One region of the Lysobacter sp. HA18 genome, then DNA from elsewhere that is predicted to be linked to it. Evidence: predicted binding sites of a transcription regulator. Region 1 holds the regulator's gene; each other region holds the start of a gene.

Region 1 (7,945 bases):
TGCTGGTGCCCTCGCCGATTCGTTCTTCTATCGCGCGACTGGTCCGCCACAGCGTGCCGCAGCTTGCGGTGCTCGCGTATGGCGAGGTGCCTGAGGACAAGCGCCTTCGGTTGGTGGGTTCAATCGGGTGAGGCGACGCCGCTTACGCGGCACTGCCGCGTGGCATCGCCGAACGCCCGCCGCTGCGGCGGGCTGGGTGAGGCAACGCCGCCTACGCGGCACTGCCGCGTGGCGATGACGAACGCCCGCCGCGCTGCGGCGGGCCGGAGCTCGAAGAACAGCCGCCGCGACGAAATCGCACAGTGCTTTGCGCGGCAGTGCTCGCAGCACGGCGAAAGCCTGCCGCGCTTAATAGCGGTCGCCCTCACGCGATGTCGCCGCCTCCTTTGACGGCCGCCTGACGCCGCACCGGCAAACGGCGAACGCGGTCGCACAAATCCGGTTCTTCCGATCTCTACCGCCGCTCAAGTTCGACGCTTTCCCGTCGTACCGCCTCTGGCACGGCCATTGCACTAGTCCCGGCATGAGCCGCACGCCCCTGCAAACCGTCACCGCCCGAATCGAGGCTGTCGCATGAGAATCAAGCGTTTCGTCGCCCCGGACATGCGCACCGCGCTGAAGATGGTGCGCGAGGAGCACGGTCCCGATGCCGTGATCCTGTCGAACAAGCCCGTGCATGGCGGCATCGAAGTGGTCGCCGCCACCGACTATGACGAGGCACTGGTGCAGCAGGCGCTGCGCAACGCGTCCGAAGAGCCGGAGCGCCCCGCGACCGCGCTCGACGCAATGCCTGCGTTCGCCGCCGCCTCGCTGCCGGTCACGGCACGTGAAACCGTCGCCGCCGGTGCACCCGAACCCAGGTCGCTGTCGCGTGCCGACGCCATGATCGCCGCGCTCGGCGGCAACTCGGCACACGCCGCCGCCGCACGCACCGCATTGGCCGATCGCGCCCGCGCTGCGGTCAACGACGTCGAGAAGCCGAAGCCGGCGCTGTCGGCGCTGCTGCGCAAGCCGGCACCCGAAGCCTCGCCGGTGCCGAAGCCCGAACACGCCGACACGACGAATGCGCGCCCGGGTGACGACTTCCGCAGCCTGCTGCGTCGACTCACCGACGAAGACACCGCCACCTTCAGCGCACGCGCTACCGAAATGGCGCAGGCCGAAGCCGAATACGTTCAGACCCGCGCCCAGGCGCACATCGAAGCCGCTGCGTCGGTCGACGAGATCATCGAAGCACCGGTCGCCGTCGTTGCCGAAGTGGTTGCGCCGATCGAAGCGGAGATCGTCGAGATCCCGGCGCCGGTCGCAGTGCAGCCCGCACCGATCATCGAAACCATCGTTGCGACGCCGGCTCCGGTCGCCGCGCCGACCTTCGCGGAACTCGTCACCACCGCGCCGGTCGCTGCAACGATCCAGCCGCAGACCTACGTCGATGCCTTCGACCCGCTGGCCGAGATGGCCGCGGTGCAGGCGCCGGCTCCGGTCGTCGCGCAGGCGCAGATCGTCACCGTCGCCGCGCCGCCGACGCTGCAGCTGGTCGTCAATCAATCCGAAGACCCGACCATCGTTGCCATGCGCAACGAGCTGAGCTCGATGCGCCAGATGATCGAGCGCCAGATGGGCCAGTTCGGTCTCGAGCGCCTGCGCGGTTCGCCGGCGCGCGCACTCGCGTTCGAAACGCTGCAGGCCTACGGCATCGACGACACGCTCGCGCAGTCCATCGCGCAGCGTATCGATCCCAAGCTCGAACCGGCGAAGGTGAAGGCACCGCTGCTCGCGGAACTCGCGCGCATGCTCACCATCGCGCGTTCGGAACCGCTCGAAGACGGCGGCGTGTTCGCGCTGATCGGCCCGACCGGCGCCGGCAAGACGACCACGCTCGCCAAACTCGCCGCACGTTTCGCGCAGCGCCACCGCGCACGCGACGTCGCACTCGTCACCACCGATGTCGAACGCCCCGGCGCACGCGAACAGCTGCACGCGCTCGGTCGCAAGCTCGGCATCACCGTCTGCGAAGCCGAAGGCCCCGAAGGCCTGACCGACGCGCTCGACCAGCTTGTCGACTATCCGCTCGTGCTCGTCGACACCGCGGGTTACGCGGCGCGCGACAAGGCGCTGCTCAGCCAGGTCACGTGGCTGCGTGCGACGCGCAACCTGCGTTCGCTGCTGGTGCTGCCGGCCAACCTGCAACAGCAGGACATGTCCGAAGCCGTGCGTCGCTATCGCATGGCCGCGCCTGAAGCCGTCGTGCTGACCAAGCTCGATGAAACCGGACGCCTCGGCAGCGCGATTTCCGTCGCGATCAAGCATGGCCTGCCCCTTGCATATACGACGGCAGGCCAGCAGGTGCCGGCCGACCTCGAAGCCGCGGATGCGTCGCGACTCGTGCTCCAGATCGAAAAACTCCGTCGCGCCGCCGACAACCCGCTCGCCACCGAGGAACGCCATGTCGTCGCCTGATCCCATCGCCGCCACGCGCATGGCCACGCCCGCCAACGACGCCGCCGGCCCGGTGCGCGTCATCGCCGTTGCCAGTGGCAAGGGCGGCGTCGGCAAGACCTCGGTGTCGGTGAACCTCGCGATGAGCCTGCAGAACGCCGGCCACCGCGCACTGCTCCTCGATACCGACCTCGGCCTCGCGAATGTCGACGTGATGCTCGGCCTGTCGCCGCGCTTCACGCTCAGCGACGTGTTCGCCGGCCGTTGCGAACTCGCCGACACGCTGATCGAAGGCCCGAACGGACTTCTCGTCGTGCCGGCCGCCAGCGGCAAGCGTCACATGACCGAACTCACGCCGGCGCAGCACATCGGGCTGGTGCATGCGTTCTCGCAACTCGATGCACCGATCGACGTGATGGTGGTCGACAACGCCGCCGGCATCGCCGACAGCGTGCTGACCTTCTGCCAGGCCGCGCAGGACGTGATCGTTGTTGTGTGCGACGAACCCGCGTCGGTCACCGATGCGTACGCGCTCATCAAGGTGCTGAGCCGCGAGCGCGGCCTCACCCGCGTGCAGGTGCTCGCGAACCAGGTCGGTCATCCGTCCGAAGGTCGCCAGCTGTACGACAAGCTCGAACGCGTGACGTCGAAGTTCCTCGACGTGACGCTCAACTATCTCGGCGCGATCCCGCGCGATGAATGGCTGCGACGCGCGATCCAGCGCCAGGAGGCCGTCGTCGACGCCTTCCCGGCCGCGCCGTCGTCGATGGCCTTCCGCGAGATCGCCAAGCGCGCCGGCCAGTGGCAGACCCCTGCCGGCCCGCGCGGCCACGTGGAGTTCTTCATGGAACGACTCATCCCCACAGCGCGGAGTGCGACGGCATGAGCATGACGGCGACCGCAGTGAAAGCGAATCAATACAAGCAGACGCGCACCGCGAGCGATGGCTTCGATGCCACCGCGGTGGTCGTGCGCCACGGCGAACTGGTGCGTCGCATCGCCCATCACCTTGCCGCGCGTCTGCCGGCGAGCGTGGAGGTCGACGATCTCATCCAGGCGGGCATGCTCGGCCTGATCGAGGCCGCCAAGAATTTCCAGGCCGACCAGGGCGCGGCGTTCGAGACGTACGCCTCGATCCGCATCCGCGGTTCGATGATCGACGAGATCCGTCGTGGCGACTGGGTGCCGCGCAGCGTGCACCGCCGCTACCGCGACGTGGTATCGGCGACGCGCCAGGTCGAACAGGCCAATGGCCGCGCGGCCAATTCGTCGGAGATCGCCGAGGTGCTCGGCGTGTCGGTCGACGACTACCACCACATGCTCGAGGACGCCTCGCGCGGCCAGCTGCTTTCGCTGGACGAGCAGATGGACGACTTCGACGGCGAACCGCGGCTTGCGGCCAGCTGCAACGTCACGCCCGCGCGCGAACTCGAACACACCGTGTTCCGCCAGGCGCTCGGCGAAGCGATCGGCAACCTGCCCGAGCGCGAGCAGCTGGTGCTGTCGCTGTACTACGAGCAGGAAATGAACCTGCGCGAGATCGGCGCGGTGCTGGGCATCAGCGAATCGCGCGTCTGCCAGATCCATGGCCAGGCGATGCTGCGCCTGCGCGGTCGCCTCGGCGATTGGCGCGATACGGCGGCGGAGCACGTCGAGGCGTGATGTAGCGCGGGTGCGCGAGCACCCGTCAGCATTGCGGCGCATCTACCGGGGTCGACATTGCGACATGTGATGCGCGTCGCACACGTGTTGTGTCCCGCGTTGTGACGCGCTGCGATTTTCTCGCTTCTGAATTTCAGCGCGGCGCCTCAAGAACGCGCTCGCCACGCCGATAGCTCACCTAGGAACGCCCGGAACCCGTCCATGGACAAGAACATCAAGATTCTCATCGTCGACGACTTCTCGACGATGCGCCGTATCGTCAAGAACCTGCTCAACGATCTCGGCTTCTTCGACACCACCGAAGCCGAAGACGGCAACAGCGCGCTCGTCGAGCTGCGCAAGGCCAAGTTCGATCTCATCATCACCGACTGGAACATGCCGGGCATGCCGGGCATCGACCTGCTCAAGAATGTGCGCGCCGATGCGGCGCTGCAGAAGATTCCGGTGCTGATGGTCACCGCCGAAGCCAAGCGCGAGCAGATCATCGAAGCCGCGCAGGCCGGCGTGAACGGTTACGTCATCAAGCCGTTCACCGCGGCGGTGCTGCAGGACAAGCTCGCCAAGATCTTCGAGCGCATCGAGGCCGCGGCATGAACGCGGCCGCCGCCGTCGTTTCCCCCGAACGCGACGCCATCGTCGAAACGCTGCAGTCCGCACTGCGCTCGCTGGAAAGCGGCGACGATGCGGGCTGTCGCGCTGCGATCGACGGCCTCGTCTCGTGGCGCACGCAGCCGCTGGTGCAGGGCCTCGTGCGGCTTGCGCGCGAGCTGTCCGTTGCGCTGGGTGATGACGGTCGCGGCACCGGCGCGGCTTCGCTGCCGGACGCGTGCTCGCGTCTCGAGCATGTCGTGCAGCTCACCGAGTCCTCGAGCATGCGCACGCTCGATCTGATCGACGAATGCGGTCGACTGCTGAGCGCGCTGCCCGAACCGCAGACCGATGCGCAGCGTGAAGCGCTGGCCGGCCTTCGTTCGCGTTTCTCCGAGATGTCGCTCGCGCAGGGTTACCAGGACCTCACCGGACAGATCATCGTGCGCGTGGTCGAACTCGTGCGCGCGGTGCATGCGGGCCTTGGCGATATCGTCGGCACGCAGCACGAGCCGCTGCATCTTCATTCCAATCGCGGCCACGGCCCGGCGATCGCCGGCGTCGATCCCACGCCCGCCACGCAGGACAACGCCGACGAGCTGCTGTCCGCGCTGGGCCTTTGATTCCAGGGACCTGACGTCATGAGCGGAAGCGACGGCATGACCGAGATCTGCGCGGACTTCCTCGTCGAAGCCCGCGAGATCGTCGAACAGCTCGGCGAACAGATGGTCGTGCTCGAGCGCGCGCCGGAAGATCGCGACGCGCTAAACACCGTCTTCCGTGGTTTCCACACCATCAAGGGCGGCGCGGGCTTCCTCGACTTCCCGCCGATGGTGACGCTGTGCCACGCCGTCGAGGATCGCCTCGACGTCGCGCGCAACGGCTCGATGCCGCTCGACGGTTTCGCGTTCGACGGCGCGCAGCAGGCGATCGACCTGCTCGCCGACATGCTCGAATGCGTCGCGCAGGGCCGTCCGCTGCCGACCGTGCCGCAAATCCTCATCGACAGCATGCATGTCGACGGGCATGGCCACGACAGCGCGCATGCAGCGGCCGCACCTGTCGTCGCCGCAAGCGATCTTCCCGACAATCTCGACGAGCTCGATTTCGATTCGCTGCTCGACGCGTTTCACGGCAAAGGGGCGCTTCCCGGCGCCGTGGTGGTGTCCGAAGCACCGCCGCCGGCAGCGGTCGCCCCCGCGCCTTCTCCCACGCAGGTCGCGCGTCCCGAGCCAACGACTGGCGGACGTCGCAGCCCGGCCGCGAACGACGCCGGTGAAACTACCGTGCGCGTCGACGTGCGTCGTCTCGACGCGATGGTGAACCTCGTCGGCGAACTCGTGCTCGCGCGCAATCGCCTGAAGACGATCCGCCCGCGCCTGCGCGACGAAGACCTCGACCGCGCCGTCACCGTGCTCGATGCCGCGACCAGCCGCCTGCAGTCGGCGGTGATGATGGCGCGCATGCAGCCGGTCGGCCGCGTGTTCTCGCGCTTCCCGAAACTTGCGCGCGATGTCGCGCGACAGGTGCAGAAGACGGTCGAGCTCGAGGTCATCGGCGCGGAAACCGAACTCGATCGCAACCTCGTCGAAGCGCTGTCCGATCCGCTGGTGCACCTGGTGCGCAACGCGATCGACCACGGCATCGAATCGCCTGAAGTGCGTCGCATCGCCGGCAAGAACGAGCAGGGCAACGTGCGTCTTTCCGCGCAGCAGGAAGGCGATCACGTCATGATCGAAGTGCGCGACGACGGCGCCGGCATCGACCCCGACAAGATCCGCGACAGCGCGATCCGCAAAGGCCTGATCGAGCCGGAAGCCGCCGCGCGCCTGACGTCCGACGAATGCCTGCAGCTGATCTTCCTGCCGGGTTTCTCGACCAAGACCGAAGTCAGCGATCTTTCCGGACGCGGCGTCGGCATGGACGTCGTGCAGAGCAAGATCCGTGAACTCTCCGGCACCGTGCACATCCAGTCCGAAGTCGGACGCGGCACGCGCATGGCGATCAAGGTGCCGCTGACGCTCGCGATCCTGCCGACGCTGCTCGTCGAGATCGAAGGCGACGTGTATGCGCTTCCGCTGGTGCGCGTCGTCGAAGTGCTCGCACACCACGGCGGCAACGCGATGTGGATCGATGGCCAGAGCGTGCTTGATCTACGCGAGCAACCCACGCCCGTGCTCGACCTGCGCGCATGGCTCGGCCTCGACGCCGCACCACAGGGCGCGTCCACCGGCGTCGTACTGCAGGCCGGCGAACAGCGCTTCGTGCTGATCGTCGACCGCGTCCGCGGCCGCGAGGAAGTGGTCATCAAGGCCCTACCCCGCACCCTGCGCGGCCTGGCCGGCTACGCGGGCGCAAGCCTCATCGGCGACGGCCGCATGGCCCTGATCCTCGACGTCGATACGCTGCACGAAACGGGTGTGCGCACGCGGCGGGCGGTGGTGAACGGCTGATCGTTCGCAGCCGCACGCAGATATCGGAAGCCCGCGGAGACGCGGGCTTCGTCGTTTTCGACCGGTCGTCGGCGCACGTGCGGACGTGCTTGACCAGCTCCACGTGCGCCGGGTAAATAGTTAACGTCTTAATTAACTATAGGTGCCGCCGTGGATCGCGTCTTCGAAGCCATCGCGTCGTCCGCCCGACGGAAGATCCTCGCCTATCTCAACGAGGGCGAACTGACGGCCGGCGAGATCGGCGAGCGGTTCGACTTCAGCAAGCCGGCGCTGTCGAGCCACCTGCGCATCCTCGAGGACGCCGGGCTGATCCAGCGCGAAAAGCGCGGCCAGTTCGTTTACTTCCGGCTTGTGCCTGAGCACCTCACGAACACGTTGTTCGCGTGGGCCGCCGAGGTGTGTCCCGTTGCCGGGCCGCTCAAGCGCGAGAGCCGCGCCCGCGCGCGCAAGCCGAAGCCGGCCGGTACCTGAGGACATCGCATGCTCGCCCTGCCCGACCTCATCGCCACATTTCCCTCGGTTCGTTTGCCCGCACACGACGGCGGCCTCCCCATCGAAGTCGCGCTCATCACCCAACTCGGCATTGGTGCCGGGGACGCGTTGATCGAAGACGCCCGCAAGCGCCAGTCCGCGCATCCGGATTTCGTCGATGCACTGGACGAACCTTCGGCGCGAATCGGCGCGATGGACCTGTCGCGCGGCGATCCATCCACGCTGTATTCGTTCGTAGTCGGTAAGGCAGGTCATCCGTTCCATCGCCATGCCGGGCATCGCGTGTTCACCGCGATTTCGGGCAGCAGCGG
Region 2 (7,945 bases), 1.5 Mb from region 1:
GTCGCCTGGGCGTGGATGCTGCTTGGCGAAGCACCGACGCTGCGCATGGTGATCGCCGGCGCGCTCATTCTCGGCAGCGTGGCGATGAGCCAGCGCGCGAAGTGATGTCGACGTTCGCGGCTGCGTATCTCGCGTCGCGTTACGGCACCGCGGAGCACCTTGCGGCGGATCGCGGGACCAGCATCGTGACTTGATTCATTCGATCGATGCATACGCGAACGCGGCGATAAGGTTCGCGTCCGCCAGTATGCGTCGAGCAGTCATTGTCGATCGGGCGAGGACTTGGCCGCAATCGTTCGGTCAACGCTCGCGATGACCCTCGCGAAACATCCAAGATTCACCACGGAGCTTTCCGATGGCAGTACATAAGGATCTCGTCGCTCTTGCCTCGACGCTGCCAGAAGCGTGGTGTTCGACCGTCGTCGGTCGCGCCGCGGGCGCCAACGTCAAGGTGACGCGCATGGACGGCCGTGCCTATCCGAACGAGTCGCATGCGGTCGACGAAGCGTTGCTGGTTCTGGAAGGGCAGATGAACCTCGATATCGGAGGCGCGATCACCCACGTGCGCGCCGGCGAGGTGTACATCGTTCCCGCCAACGTTCCGCATGCGGTCGCCGAAGGCAGCCACGGCACGCTGGTGACCATCGACGCCTGACGGCTCGTCGAAGCGCAGTCGTTACGCGGCTGTAGTGGATGTCGGTAGTGCAGCGATCGCCCACGTACCGCGCTGGCGCGGCGACGTTTAGGCGTTGCAGATCAGCGACGCAGCAACCGCGAAATCATCGCCATGCCCGCAGCCGGATTGCGCTGCTTCGCACCGCCGATGAAGTAGACGTAGACCTCGCGCTTGCCTAGCGTCGACGCCGGTTCGACGAGATGTGGCACGTCGCTGGGCTCTTCGCCACGCGCCCATTCGCGCGCGCGCTCGAGCCAGGTATCAAGTTCCGCACCTTCGTAACCTTCAGCGAGATCCACTCGCGAGCGCATCAGTCGCAGGTAGACGATGCGCCCGGTGACGTCGCCGAATACCGGCATGTCGGGCGCGTCGGTAAAAACGGTGCCGGCACCGAAGCCACGCGCGATCTCGATGAAGCGCGGGTCGACGAAACTCGGATGACCCGGTTCGATGACATGACGCAACGGTCGCCCGTCCAGCGTGCGCGGCAGCAGGTCGAGGAATGCAGCGAGATCGTCGGCGTCGAACAATCGGCTCGGCGGCATGTGCCAGAGCACGGGGCCGAGCCGATCGCCGAGTTCGGCGAGTCCACCATTGAGGAACGCCCACGCGGCCTTGCCGCATTTCGCCAGCGGCCCGCGCTGCGTGATGTGCTGCGGCGCCTTGACCGAGAACACGAAGCCTTCCGGCGTTTGCTCGCGCCACTGCGCGTATTCGGAGGCACGACGCGCGCCGTAGAACGTGCCGTTGATTTCGACGGTCGAAAAACGACGGCTCGCGTATTCGAGTTCGCGACGCGTCACCAGGCCCGGCGGATAGAACGTGTGGCGCCACGGTGCATACGTCCAGCCACCGATGCCGATGCGAATGCCGTCGACCGCAGGCACGCCGCTACCGAACATCGCGGGTGCGCCGGCCAGATACGTGCTCGTCCGCGGAGAAAGGTCCGACAGCAGCGCTTCGTGCAGCCGGCCTTGCATGATCAGGCTCCCGTCGGGCCGTGGACGCGCGCAGGCTCGCGCACCATCGTGCGCGGGCTAGTCGTTCGCATCAGGGGCGCGACACGCGGCATCGTTCGCTCAGCTGTTCCAGTCGTCGTCGTTCTCGAACTCGACCATCACGTCGAGGTCGTGGGCCAAGGCCTCGACCGCGTCGCGCACGCGCTGCACGGTGTAGTCGTTGCCGGCTTCGACTTCGAGTTCGTGCACGCCGGGGCCCTGGTCGTCGGGCAGGCCTGCTGAACTCGAATCGTCGTCGTCGGCATGCGGCATCAGATCCGCCACTTCTTCGACGTGCTCGATGCCGTCGATGCTCTGCAGCAGATTGCCGATGGCGCGGGCGTGGTGGTCGCTGCCTGTCACTCGCATACGCATCACGGGCATGGCATTTACGTCCGGTGTTAGGGCGGTTTCGAGGCTAGGCACGCAGCGGCAAAGGCCGTGTGATGGGCTGCGCCCTGCAGCTGAGCGGTTCATCGCGTAGACGGGGTGACGCGTCCCGGCTAGATTCCGCGCGGGGGATCACTTCTTGGGGAAACACAGATGCAGGGACACTCGATCGACCATCCGCGTCGCGCCGTTCTGAGTTCGACGATCGCCGTCGTGCTCGCGCTCGCCGCCATGCCGAACGCATACGCACAGGACGCGACCACCGCACCTGCCGACGCCGCGACGCCGCAACTCGACACCGTGAGCATCGTCGGCTCGCGCCGCGTGCAGCGCTCGTCCGAAACCACCACGCCGGTGCCGGTGGACGTGCTGCCGATGCAGCGCCAGGCCGAGACCGGTGCGCAGTTCGACCTCGCGCAGTCCCTGCAGGCCACCGTGCCGTCCCTGATTTCCACGCGCCAGACCGGTGCCGACGGCGCCGACCTCGTCGACGGCGCGGCGTTGCGCGGCCTCGGTTCCGACCAGACGCTCGTGCTCGTCAACGGCAAGCGCCACCACACGGTGTCGCTCGTGAACATCTACGGCGCGCGCAACCGCGGCAACACGGGTACCGACCTCAATTCGGTGCCCGTGATGGCGATCGACCGCATCGAAGTACTGCGCGATGGCGCGGCGGCGCAGTACGGCTCCGACGCGATCGCCGGCGTCATGAACATCGCGCTCAAGCGCCGCGAAGGCTGCGAAACCGCGCTCGGCTGGGGCCAGTACTCGCGCGGCGACGGCGAGAACTGGCTGGCGTCCGCCTACTGCGGCATGAAGCTCGCGACCGGTGGCACGCTCGCGGTGACTGGCGAATGGCAGGACCGCGGCCGTTCCAACCGCGCCACCGCCGAGAACCCGCTGCGCATCATCGGTGACTCGCAGGTCATCAACCGCACGCTGTTCTTGAACGGCGACCAGCCGCTGGGCGACGCCGCGACCGTCTACTTCACCGCCGGCATCCAGAGCCGCGCCGCGTCGTCGGCCGCGTTCGCGCGCGGTGGCATCGGCAGCGACGACATCCCGTCGCGCAACTCGCCCGACATGTACCCCGATGGCTTCGTGCCCTTCATCGATGCCGACATCGAGGACCGCTTCGGCATCCTGGGCGTGCGCGGTGATGCCGGGCTCTGGCATTGGGACCTGTCGCAGACGCATGGCTACAACGAGCTGCGCTACGACATCAACCACACGCTCAACGCGTCGATCGCCAATGCCGAGGCGACCGCGGGCCGCCCCGCGATCAGCCCGTCGCGCTTCGACGCCGGCGGCTTCTCGTTCGAGCAGAACACCACCAACCTCGACTTCTCGCGCTTCTACGACGGCGTGCTGGACGGCATGAACCTCGCGTTCGGCGCCGAGCATCGCGACGAGCGCTACCGCATCCGCGCGGGCGAGCCGAACTCGTACCGCGATGCGGACGGCGCAGGCGTCGGCGGCAACGCGGGCAGCCAGGGCTTCCCGGGCTTCCAGCCGGCCGACGTCACCAACCGCACGCGCTCGAGCGATGCGCTGTACGCGGACGTCGAGCTCGACCTGTCGCCGCGCTGGACCACCGACCTCGCCGTGCGCTGGGAAGACTTCAGCGATTTCGGCTCGACCGTTGACGGCAAGATCGCCGCCGCGTTCAAGGCCACCGACACGCTGCTGCTGCGCGGTTCGTACAGCACCGGCTTCCGCGCGCCGTCGCTGCAGCAGAAGTACTTCTCTTCGACGATCACCGACTTCATCAGCGGCCAGCCGGTCGACATCGTGATCGCGTCGAACGACAGCCCGCTCGCGCAGGCCGCAGGCATCCCGGCGCTGACCGAAGAGAAGTCCAAGAGCGGCACGCTCGGCCTGACGTGGACGCCGTCGCGCGCGCTGTCGCTCACCGTCGACGCCTACCGCATCGACATCAGCAACCGCATCATCCTCACCGGCGAGTTCGGCACCGACGATCCGAACATCGGCGCGATCCTCGAGGCACGCGATGTCGGCGTGGCGCGCTTCTTCGTCAACGCGGTGGACACCAAGACCACCGGGCTCGACGTCACCATGTCGAACCACGCCACGCTGTGGGGCGGTGCGCTTGATACGTTCCTGGCGGCGAACTTCAACCGCACGGAAGTGACGCAGGTGAATGCGCCGGCATCGCTCGCCGGTCGCGAAGACACGCTGCTGCCGGAGCGCGATCGCCTGTTCGTCGAGAACGGCGCGCCGCGTCGCAAGGCGGTGCTCGGCTTCGACTGGACGCGTGCGCAGTGGAACGCGAACCTGAAGATCATCCACTTCGGTCCGCAGGAACTCGGCACGTTCTCCGGCACCGAGGCCGGTGTTCCGAACCAGCACTACGACGCCAAGACCTCGGCCGACGTCAGCGGCACGTACTCGTTCACGCCGAAGGCCAAGCTCACGCTCGGCGTCACGAATCTGTTCGACGTGTTCCCGACGCGGCAGGACCCGAACGAGACCGACAACGGCCATATCTACGAGAGCGTGCAGTTCGGCCTGAATGGCCGCGCGTACTTCGCGAGGATGTGGTTCGGCTTCTGATCCAACTCGTACCTGTGATGCGAAAACGCCCGCGCGATGCGGGCGTTTTCTTTTGCGGCGGTGGCGAAGTCAGTCGACGCGGTTGTCGCGCGGCTGCCAGTCGGCGTTCGGCGGCGAGCTGGAGAACCCGCTGCCCGGCTGGTTCAGGCCGCTGCGCACCGCGCCGCCGGTGCCGAACGAAGCGACGCCGTTGTCGACGCGGATGCGGTTCTCGACCTCGGCCACGCCGCGGACGGAATCGGCGATGTCCTCGGCGCGATGCTTCATCCAGCGCTGCGGCACTTCGCCGGTCAGCAGCACGCGGCCGCTGTCGACGCTGATGAGGATCTCCGACGCGTCGAGCAGCTCGTCGTGCATGAAGCGCTCGTTGAGTTCCTCGGTGAGAGTGGAGTCCGAGCGGCTGGCGTTCTTCGGCCCGCGGCGCGCGTGCATGGCGCGGTGGGTCGACCGGGTCAGGGCGCGGTCTTCGTCACTCTGCACGTCGCGTCCGTAGCGTGGTTCCTCGGGGCCGCCGATCTCGGGCGGGCCGAACGAGTCGTCGGCGCGGCCAGTGTCGGCGTCGCCACGGTCGGTGATCGAGGGCATGTCCTCGTACAGGCGGGCGCCGGCGTCGCGGTTGGGGCCGTGCTGCGGGGTGGTGGGATTCATGGCGTGCTCCTGCGGGTCCGGCCCCGATGCTGTCCGCGCGGGCGTGACCGAAGCGCCAACACGAAGCGGCCGTAATGCGACGCAGGCCCCGCGCCACGGCCGCTTTGCTCAAGATCGCCGGGCCATCGCCGATAGGTTCGGTGTCCAGTCCCCCGCGTCAGGAGCCACACGGATGTATCTGATCATCGGCGCCGTCGTCGTTCTCGCCAGCGTGCTCGGCGGCTTCACGATGGTGGGCGGGAAGCTGCTCGCGTTGTGGCACCTCAACGAAATCATCGTGATCGTCGGCTGCGCCGCCGGTTCCTGGGTGGTCGCGACGCCGATCAAGGTGATCAAGGCCTCGCTCGCGGGCGTCAAGGGCGTGATGAAGGGCCCGAAGTACAAGCGCGAGGACTACGTCGACCTGCTCAAGCTCATCTACGAGCTGCTGGTGAAGATGCGTCGCGAAGGCATGATGGCCATCGAAGCGCACATCGAGCAGCCGCAGGACAGCTCGATCTTCCAGAAGTATCCGAAGGTCCTCGCGGACCATCACATCCTCGACTTCATCACCGACTGCCTGCGCCTGATCGTCGGCGGCAACATGGCACCGCACGAACTCGAGTCGCTGCTCGAGTACGAACTCGAGACGCACCACCACGAATCGCTCGAGCCCGCGCATTCCATGCAGAAGGTGGGCGACGCGTTGCCGGGCTTCGGCATCGTCGCGGCCGTGCTCGGCATCATCAATACGATGTCGATCGTCGGCAGTGCGTCGCCTGCGGAGATCGGCGAGAAGGTCGCGTCGGCGCTGGTCGGTACGTTCCTCGGCATCCTCGTGTCGTACGGCTTCGTCGGCCCGATCGCCAGCGCGATGGAAAACCGCGCGCATGAGGATGGCAAGGCGTTCGAAGTGGTGAAGATGGCGCTGATCGCGTCGCTGCGCGGCTATGCACCGAGCGTCGCTATCGAATTCGCGCGCAAGCTTCTGTTCTCCGACGTGCGCCCGACGTTCCAGGACCTCGAGGCAGACCTCAAGGCCGCGAAGGGCTGATCGATGTCGGCGCAACCCGCTCCCATCATCATCGTCCGACGTCGCAAGAAGAGCGGCGGCGGGCATCACGGTGGTTCGTGGAAAGTGGCGTACGCCGACTTCGTGACCGCGATGATGGCGTTCTTCATGGTGATGTGGCTCGTCGCGCAGATGCCGCAGGAACAGCTCGGTGGCATCGCCGACTACTTCAAGAACCCCAGCGCCGTGCAAGGCCGCACCAGCACGATGGTGCAGGGACGCATGGGCCCCGGTGGCGCCGGCGACACGCCGATCAAGATGTTTTCGCAGGTGCGCAATCCGCCGGGCGCGGGCGCCGCGAAAGTTCCGGGCCTTGGTAACGGCAAGAACGCCGACGAAGCCGCGCGCAAAGCCCTCGAACAGGCCGACAAGAAGAAGCTCGAACTGCTGAAGCAGCAACTCGAGAAGGCGATCGCGCAGAGCCAGGCGCTCAAGCCGTTCAAGGATCAGCTGCTGATCGACATCACGCCCGAAGGCCTGCGCATCCAGATCATCGATGCGATGAACCGCCCGATGTTCGACTCGGGCTCGCCCGAGCTGAAGGGCTACACGAAGCAGATCCTGGTCGAGCTCGCCAAGTACGTCGACCAGGTGCCGAACCGCGTCGCGATCACCGGGCACACCGACACCGCGCAGTACGCCGCGAAGATCGGTTACAGCAACTGGGAACTGTCGGCCGAGCGCGCCAACGCCGCACGTCGCGCACTCATCGAAGGCGGCATGCGCGAGGAGAAACTGGCGCGCGTGGTCGGTCTGTCGTCGTCCGTGCCGTTCAATCGCAATGATCCGGCGGATGCGCGCAATCGCCGCATCTCGCTGGTGGTGCTCAGCCAGGAAGCCGAACGCATCGCCGCGGAGAGCGATGAGCCGCGACTTGCGGGCGATGGTCGACCGAACGATCCGCCGCCGGTGCCGCGTTCGATGGATGCTGGCCCGCTCAAGCCGCGCACGACCAGCGTCGCATCGAACGTAACGCCGGACATCGTGCCAATGCCGGGCGTTGCGACCGCACCCAAGAATGCGACGACGAAAACCGACGGCGCGACTTCGGCCGCAGAGGCCGCGCTCAAAATCGCGAACGATCACCCGACGCAACCGGCGGCGCGCGCCAGCGTCGCGCCGCCGATGATCACGCGCTGAGCGTTACTTCTTCGCTTCGCGCGAAGGCAGCGGCACGTTGCACAGATCGATGTGGTGCGCCTGCACCTTGTAGAACGCATCGCGACGATTGCGGCGCGATTCGACCAACTCCTTGAACAGCGGCGAATCGGTGCGCATCAGCTCGATATTAGTGCGCTCGCTCGCCGGCACGTCGGATGCGAGCCGGATCGACGTGATGCCGACGCGCTGTTCGGGCTTCTCGAAGAAACCGAGCGCGCCAGTGCCGCGCGGAATCGTCGACAGCCATTCCATGCCCTGCACGACGCGGCCGACCATCGACATGTTGCGGTCGAGCTGTCGCGGCGATTGCCCGGTCACGACATAAAGCTCGGTTGCGTCGCTGGAATCGGCTTCGTTGTTGCGGCCCGCGCCGACCGCGCCATAGCAATGCGCCATCCAATACGTGCCGGCCTTCGGGTCGTGACCGACCGGCATGCCGTCGGCGAA
Region 3 (7,945 bases), 2.5 Mb from region 1:
CTGCCGTCGTCTTCATCGACCTCGATGGCTTCAAGCAGGTCAACGACACGCATGGTCACGATGTCGGCGATGCGGTGCTCTGCGAATTCGCCGAACGCTTGCGCGCATGCGTGGGCGGCGATGATGTCGCCGCGCGTCTATCGGGTGACGAGTTCGTCGTATTGCTTCAATCGAGGGGCGACATCGCGACGTCCGCCGAACGTCGCGCGCGGGCGATCACCAGCGCGATGCAGCCGTCGTTCGCGATCGGCGCTCTGCAGCTGTCGATCTCCGGCAGCATCGGCGTCGCCGTGCAACGCGATGGCTGCGATGGCGCGCGGCTCATGCGCGAGGCGGACGAGGCCATGTACGCAGCCAAGCGCGAGCGCCGCGCGCTTGCGTCCCGTCACCACGGATCTGGCCGCGGTACCGGCCTGAGCCGTTCACATGGTTTGAATGGCGGCGGCTGTGCGATGGAGTACCGTTCGCGCAGTGAACCCTTCAGCCGCGTGGTGCGGCGCCCATTCGGAGGACTGCGATATGACGGAGTCGAACGTGGGTGGCCTGCGCCTGCTGGTCGTCGAGGACGAATACCTGCAAGCGCTCTACCTGTCGCAATCGCTGCAGGACCTGGGCGCGGAAATCGTCGGGCCGGTCGGCTCGGTCGAAGCCGCACTCAAGCTCATCGCCGACGCGCCGGAGATTGACGCCGCGATCCTCGACGTCAACCTCGGCGGTGAAGCGGTGTATCCGATCGCCGACGCGCTCGCCGCGCGCGACGTACCGTTCGTATTCGCCTCGGGCTACGAGCGCGAAGCGCTGCCCGAGCGCTATCGCAGCGTGGACGTCTGCGCGAAGCCGGTCGACCCGCTGGAAGTCGGCGCGGTGCTGTCGCTGCTGCGCCACTGAACATCGGCGTCCAGCCCGCCTGACGCTCCGACACCGATCACGTCCGGCCCCGCGGCCAGCAACGCGCGGCAGTCCGCCCAGGCGTCTTCAGTGCGTTCGAGCATGTCCATCGCCGAATCGCTGTCGCCGCGCTCGAGCAATCGGCGCCCGAGCGACACGGTGACACCAAGCGCATTCATCGCATTACGCAGTTCGTGGAGCCACTGCACGCGTGCATCGTGCACACGTTGCATCCGGGCGGCGCGATCATCCATGACATCCCTCACCAGGTCGGGTTCGCTTCGATCCTAGGCCTGTGATGCCGGTCGACTCAAGCGGCCGTAGCGAATCCGCTCAAGGCGCGTAGGCCGACTCGCCGTGCGAGGTGATGTCCAGGCCCTCGCGTTCGGCGTCCGCCTCGACGCGTAGCGCGACGATGCGCGAGACGACTTCGATCGCGACCATCGCGACGCCGCCCGACAGCAGCAACGTCACGACGACACCCAATGCCTGCACGCCCAGTTGATGCAGCAGGCCGGCGTCAGCGCCCAATGTGCCGCCGAACATCGGCAGGCTGAATACACCGGTGAGCAGCGCACCAACGATGCCGCAGACGCCGTGGATTCCGAACACGTCGAGCGTGTCGTCGACGCGCAGCCGATGCTTCAGCGCACCGACGCCCCAGAACCCCGCCAGCCCGCCGCAGGCACCGATCACGAGGGCACCGCCGACGCCGACCGTGCCACAGGCCGGTGTGACCGCAACCAGTCCCGCCACCAGACCCGACGCGGCACCGAGCATCGATGCATAGCCGCGACGCAGCGCTTCGATCGCACTCCACGCGAGCACGCCCGCCGCGGCAGCGACCAATGTGTTGATGAATGCGAGCGCGGCGACGCCGTTGGCTTCCAGCGCAGAGCCTGCGTTGAAACCGAACCAGCCCACCCATAGCAGCGATGCGCCGGCGAGCGTCAGCGGAAGCGAATGCGGCGACAGGCGCTCGCGTCCGAATCCGATGCGCGGACCGACCTTGCGTGCAACGACGAGGCCGGCAATGCCTGCATTGATGTGCACGACCGTGCCGCCCGCGAAATCGAGCGCGCCCTTCGCGAACAACCAGCCGTTCGACGCCCACACCATGTGTGCGAGTGGCAGGTAGGCAAAGGTGAACCACAGCGCGGTGAACAAGAGCACCGCACGCAGCCGCGCACGTTCCGCGATCGCACCGACAACCAGCGCGCAACTGATCGCTGCGAACGCGCCTTGGAACGCAACGTAGACGAACTCCGGTATCGCGACGCTGGCCGTGAATGTCGGCACGGTCGATAGCGGCGTCACGTGTCGCAACATCACGTTACCGAGGCCACCGATCAGCGCGCCGCCGCCATCGAATGCCAGCGAATAACCGTACGCGACCCACAACACCAGCGCCATCGCCGCGACGACGAGCACCTGCACGAGCATCGACAGGATGTTCTTCGCACGCACGAGCCCGCCATAGAACAACGCGAGGCCCGGCGCGATCATCAGCACGACCAGCAACGTCGACACGAGCATCCACGCGGTGTCGCCCTTGTCGACCGTCGGGGTCGCCGCGTTCGCGAGCGTCGGAATGGACATCGCGATTGCGGCGAACGATCGAACGCGACGTGCGATGTGCATGCGGGCTCCGTCAGGCGGGAACGAGATCGAGCGTCATGAAGGTGCTGTGCGGGTCGTCGACGTAACTCGCAAACGGTCCGCAGTCGACAAAACCGGCGTTGCGGTAGAGCGCATGCGCGGCGGCGAATTCGGGTGCGGTGCCGGTTTCGAGGCTGATGCACGTGTGGCCGCGGCGACGAGCTTCGTCCAGCGCGATGTTGAGCAACGCCTTGGCTACGCCGCGTCGCAGATAGGCGGGCGCGGTGCGCATGGACTTGAGTTCGACATGGGTGGCGTCGAGGGCTTTCAGTGCGGCGCAGCCCATGAGGTTGTCGCCGTCCCATGCGGTCCAGAAGGTGATGTCGGGGGATTCCAGCGCGTCGAGATCGAGTGCGTGCATCGATTCGGCGGGGCTGAGTTGTGCGAGTGCGTCGAGGTGGGCACGCAGTAGCGCGATGACGGCGGGGTGGTCGAGGTGGTTGGGGTGGATTTCCATCTCGGCGCGGTTCGTTTGCTCGATTGAAGTCTTTGAAAGCAAAAGCGTTTCGTGCGCTTACGCGCCCGAGTTACTTTCTTTGCTGGTGCAAAGAAAGTAACCAAAGAAAGCACCTTCCCCGACGGATCTACAGCTCGCGATCGGTCGGTGTGTCGCGATCGCCACACTCGGCATCCTGCCTCGCGTGGCGACGGCGCGCGTCCTGCGCGCCGCCCTTCGGGTCTCACGATTGCAGTCGCAATGCGCTACATCTTTTGGTGCGCTTGCATCGACTCAGGATTGCAGTGCACCCGGTGATTCAACACCGCAGGGCCAAGCGCACTTCGGGCCTCACGATTGCAGTGGCGACGCACTACAGCTTTTGGTGCGCTTGCATCGACCTTGGCTTGCGGTGCATCAGCAATTCAAACGGAACCACGCGCCACTCCCCCGGCCCGGAGGGCGGCGCACATGGCTGTGCGCCGCGGTCAGCCGAGGCAGGATGCCGAGTCTGACCGCCGCCCTTGCGCCCACCCGCGCGAGCTGTGCTCCACCTCGGGGAAGGTGCTTTCTTTGGTTACTTTCTTTGCACCAGCAAAGAAAGTAACTCGGGCGCGCTAGCGCACGAAACGCTTTTGCTTTCCCCAAAACAACAACCTCACAAACAACGCGGCCCGAGGCTCATCACCCCGGGCCGCGACGATCATCAGATCGTGTAATACATCTGATATTCCAGCGGATGCGTCGCCGCGCGGAACGCGGTGACCTCCTTCATCTTCATGCCGATATACGCATCGATGAAGTCGTCGGTGAACACGCCGCCGGCCTTGAGGAAGTCGCGATCCTTGTCGAGCGATTCCAGCGCCTGGTCGAGCGAGTGGCAGACGGTCGGGATGTTCTTCTCTTCTTCCGGCGGCAGGTCGTACAGATCCTTATCAGACGGCGCACCCGGATCGATCTGGTTCTTGATGCCGTCGAGGCCAGCCATCATCAGCGCGGCGAAGGTGAGGTAGCCGGAGTTCATCGGATCGGGGAAGCGGATCTCGATGCGGCGCGCCTTCGGATTGGCGACGTACGGAATGCGGCACGACGCGGAACGGTTGCTCGCCGAGTACGCAAGCATCACCGGGGCTTCGTAGCCCGGCACCAGGCGCTTGTACGAGTTGGTCGTCGAGTTGGCGAACGCGTTGATCGCACGCGCGTGTTTGAAGATGCCGCCGATGTACCACAGCGCCATCTGCGACAGGCCGCCGTAGCCGTCGCCGCTGAACAGGTTGGTGCCGCTCTTGGCGAGCGACTGGTGCACGTGCATGCCCGAACCGTTGTCGCCCACGAGCGGCTTCGGCATGAACGTCGCGGTCTTGCCGTTGCGGTGCGCGACGTTCTTGACGACGTACTTCATCGTCGTGAGCTCGTCGGCCTTGCGCACCAGCGTGTTGAACTTGACGCCGATCTCGCACTGGCCCGCGTTCGCCACCTCGTGGTGGTGGACTTCGACTTCCTGGCCGACCGCGGCGAGCGTCTTGCACATCTCGGCGCGCAGGTCATGCAGCGAATCGAGCGGGCCGACCGGGAAGTAGCCGCCCTTCACCATCGGCCGGTAGCCGGTGTTGCCGCCGGCGTAGTCGGTGCCGGAGTTCCAGTGCGCTTCTTCCGAATCGACGTGGAAGAAGGTGTGGCCCATCTCGTTGGCGAAGCGCACCGAATCGAAGATGAAGAACTCGGGTTCCGGGCCGAAGAACGCGGTGTCGGCAACGCCGCTCGACTTCAGGAAGGCCTCGGCGCGCTTGGCGATGCCACGCGGATCGCGCGAGTAGCCCTGCATCGTGGTCGGATCGAGGATGTCGCAGATCAGCACCAGCGTCGGATCCGCGGTGAACGGGTCGAGGAACGCGGTGGACGGGTCGGGCAGCAGCACCATGTCGGACTGCTGGATGCCGCGCCAGCCGATGATCGACGAGCCGTCGAACATCTTGCCGTCCTCGAACAGCGAGGCTTCGACGATCGACGCCGGGAACGTCACGTGGTGCTGCACACCGCGCATGTCGGTGAAACGCAGGTCGACGAATTCGACCTTGTGGTCGCGGATGAGCTTTTCGACGCTCTCGAGGGACATGGCGGCTCCAAGGGAGGGCAAGGGCGCGGCGCAGGATTGCGCTGACCCCGCCTTCACAGCAAGGACGATGCCAAGCGTCGGCGTGATGCAACTCGTTGATGCGTAAGGGCGACGATGCGGCGCCATGGTCGCGGCCGCTTCATGCCGGTGCACGGATGGCGACGGGCGCACCTTGCTGGTGCGCTGCGATTGCGCTCAGCCGACGTCGAGGGCGACCCGGTCGCGGCCGTCGTGCTTGGCCCGGTACAGCGCGCGATCGGCACGTGCGAGCAGCGCGTCGGCGTCCTCGCCCGGCCGGTGCGTGGCGACGCCCGCCGACAGCGTGACGCGTCGTCCCGGACACGCACCACAGGCGACGGCCTCGCGGATGCGTTCGAGCGCAGTGGTGCCGACGTCGGGTGCGCCGGGCATCACCAGCAGGAACTCCTCGCCGCCCCAGCGCCCGAGCACGTCGGTGGCGCGCAATTGGTCACGGCCGAGCCGGCCGACGTTGCGCAGCACCTCGTCGCCGGCCGCGTGGCCGAGCTCGTCGTTCACCGCTTTGAAGTGGTCGATGTCGAGGATGGCGACGCAGAACGGCGCGACGTCGCGATTGGACAACGCGATGCTGCGCTCGAGCAGCGCCTGCATCGATCGACGATTCGGCAGGCCGGTCAGTTCGTCGCTGACCGCGAGCCGCTCGACCTGCTCCAACGCCGAGGCCAGCGCCGAGCGCTGGTCACGCAGCTTCTGCCGCAGGCCCGACAGCCGCGCGGCGATCACGGAGAGCGCGGGCAGCACGACGAGGATCATCAGCACGTTGTTGATGTCGACGCGGAACGGCTCGACCACGCCTTCAGCCGTCGACCATTGCGGATACGCAGCACGCAGTGCGACCGCCGCCACGAGGCTGGCTACCGCGAGCACGGTGAGCACGGCGATTTGCCGCCAACGCAGCGCGAAGGCCCCGAACGCGAAGATCACCATCAGCGGAAACAGCGCCGAGGTGCGCATCGGCCCGCAGATCACGTAGCCCCAGTTCACAGCGACCACGCCCATCGCCAGCTGCCACACCGACAACGAGGGATCGCGCGAGCGTTCGCTCCAGCCGCTGCGAAGCGCGACGTAGCTCGCGAGCTGCACCGCCATCACGAACCCGAGCCATGCGCGCAGCGCCGACGCCTGCATCCAACCCTGGCCGATGCCCGCTGCCAGCACTAGCGCGCTTCCGCCGTATACGAGCGTCGCGATCAGCCACTGCACGAGCCGCAACCGGCGACGCCGCTCACGGCTGGCGACGACGTCGAGCAGGCGACTCCATACCGGCGCAGCGCGCGGGCGGTCGGTGTCGTTCACGGTGGCGGCAGCGGTCTGCATCCATCGAACGGTATCGGCCGTCGCAACACGAACTGGTGCACAGCGGCGGCGTCGACCACGGCCGGTTCATGTTCGAGGGCGACCGCGAGCGGCTGACGTCGCGACGGACTGCCCCGTACCATCCCCGCTCCCCTCCGGCGGCCGCACGCGATGCCCGACTTCCTGCAAGCCCTCCTGCTCGGCCTGATCGAAGGCGTCACCGAGTTCCTGCCGATCTCCAGCACCGGCCACCTGCTGATCGCCGAACGCTGGCTCGGGCACCGCTCCGACCTGTTCAACATCGCGATCCAGGCGGGCGCGATCCTCGCCGTGGTCGCGATCTATCGCGAGCGTTTGTGGCAGCTGGCGATGTCGTTCCTCGGCCGCGGCAATGGCGACGTGCACGGCCAGCCGGCGCGCGAGTACGCGATCAAGCTCGGCGTCGCGTTCGCGATCACCGCGGTGCTCGGGCTCATCGTCAAGAAGCTGGGCTTCGAACTACCCGACGACGTCACGCCGATCGCATGGGCGCTGATCATCGGCGCGGTGTGGATGATCGTCGCGGAGATCTTCGCGGCACGGCGCGCGAACATGATCGGCGAACGACGCACGATCACCTGGACGGTCGCGCTGCTGGTGGGCGTGGCGCAGGTCGTGGCCGGCGTGTTTCCCGGCACCTCACGTTCGGCAGCGACGATCTTCGTCGCGCTGCTTGCAGGCACCACCTCGCGTGCAGCGGCGACCGAATTCGCGTTCCTCGTCGGCATCCCGACCATGTTCGCGGCGACCGGTTACGAGCTGCTGCACGTCTTGAAGGACGGCGGCGCCGCGGGCGAAGACTGGACCGCGCTCGCGATCGCGTTTGTGGTGTCGACCATCACCGCGTTCGTCGCAGTGAAGTGGCTGCTGCGCTACATCCAGACGCACCGCTTCACCGCGTTCGCGGTGTATCGCATCGTGCTCGGCATCGCGCTTCTGACGTTACTTCCGCACGGCAGCTGATCAACGCACGCACATCGCAATAAGAAAGGCCGCGACGTTTAACGATCGCGGCCTTTTTCGTTTCGGACGTCGCGCTCGGTGCGCGACGTTATGTCGTAACGGTCAGCGTGCGTCGCGCGCGGATGCGCCATGCGACGCCGGCGCATCGGCGGATGCCACCGTCTTGTCAGCGGGCGCGTCATCCTTCGCAGCATCCACGGTCTTCGCCGAATCCGCTTCGGCGACCAGCGCCGCCTGACGCGTGGTCTCGAGTTCGAGTCGGCGCTGCGCATCGGCGAGTGGCGTTTCGTCCTGGCACTTCGCATCCGGGAAGCCGTACGCGGGGCGCAGTTCGAGACCGCAACGCGTCACTTCATCCCAGGGCTTATCGTCGATGCCGCAGCGCGCTTCGAACTGGCGCTGGAATGCATCGCGACGACGCATGAAATCCTCGCCGCACTTGCGGCGCACGACGATGCGATCGAGGTCGTCCTGCGCGGCATTGCGGCCGACCAAGCCGTACTGGTCGA

Evidence for each region. Region 1 encodes FliA, which starts transcription of late flagellar genes. Its sites were predicted from a motif close to TAAAGTTTNNCNNNCNNNGGCCGATAA; they were not measured.
Region 2: the regulator FliA is predicted to act here: its motif matches at 5,395-5,421, upstream of motA (flagellar motor stator protein MotA).
Region 3: the regulator FliA is predicted to act here: its motif matches at 6,466-6,492, upstream of ACVWWW_RS00135 (GGDEF domain-containing protein).

Annotation. Positions count from the first base shown of each region.
Region 1 covers NZ_JBSRZL010000001.1:2,570,485-2,578,429, forward strand. The annotation lists gene flhA (flagellar biosynthesis protein FlhA) at 1-131, shown strand, start outside; gene ACVWWW_RS12690 (AAA family ATPase) at 574-2,460, shown strand; gene ACVWWW_RS12695 (MinD/ParA family protein) at 2,447-3,325, shown strand; gene ACVWWW_RS12700 (RNA polymerase sigma factor FliA) at 3,328-4,101, shown strand; gene cheY (chemotaxis response regulator CheY) at 4,303-4,695, shown strand; gene ACVWWW_RS12710 (protein phosphatase CheZ) at 4,692-5,312, shown strand; gene ACVWWW_RS12715 (chemotaxis protein CheA) at 5,349-7,142, shown strand; gene ACVWWW_RS12720 (metalloregulator ArsR/SmtB family transcription factor) at 7,293-7,613, shown strand; gene ACVWWW_RS12725 (DUF2867 domain-containing protein) at 7,623-7,945, shown strand, end outside.
Region 2 covers NZ_JBSRZL010000001.1:1,037,360-1,045,304, forward strand. The annotation lists gene ACVWWW_RS05225 (DMT family transporter) at 1-105, shown strand, start outside; gene ACVWWW_RS05230 (cupin domain-containing protein) at 356-655, shown strand; gene ACVWWW_RS05235 (DUF72 domain-containing protein) at 757-1,578, opposite strand; gene ACVWWW_RS05240 (hypothetical protein) at 1,756-2,058, opposite strand; gene ACVWWW_RS05245 (TonB-dependent receptor) at 2,218-4,638, shown strand; gene ACVWWW_RS05250 (BON domain-containing protein) at 4,708-5,286, opposite strand; gene motA (flagellar motor stator protein MotA) at 5,459-6,319, shown strand; gene motB (flagellar motor protein MotB) at 6,323-7,477, shown strand; gene ACVWWW_RS05265 (peptidylprolyl isomerase) at 7,481-7,945, opposite strand, start outside.
Region 3 covers NZ_JBSRZL010000001.1:26,619-34,563, forward strand. The annotation lists gene ACVWWW_RS00110 (diguanylate cyclase) at 1-686, shown strand, start outside; gene ACVWWW_RS00115 (response regulator) at 574-888, shown strand; gene ACVWWW_RS00120 (ammonium transporter) at 1,222-2,529, opposite strand; gene ACVWWW_RS00125 (GNAT family N-acetyltransferase) at 2,540-3,004, opposite strand; gene glnA (type I glutamate--ammonia ligase) at 3,690-5,099, opposite strand; gene ACVWWW_RS00135 (GGDEF domain-containing protein) at 5,295-6,455, opposite strand; gene ACVWWW_RS00140 (undecaprenyl-diphosphate phosphatase) at 6,606-7,436, shown strand; gene ACVWWW_RS00145 (hypothetical protein) at 7,539-7,945, opposite strand, start outside.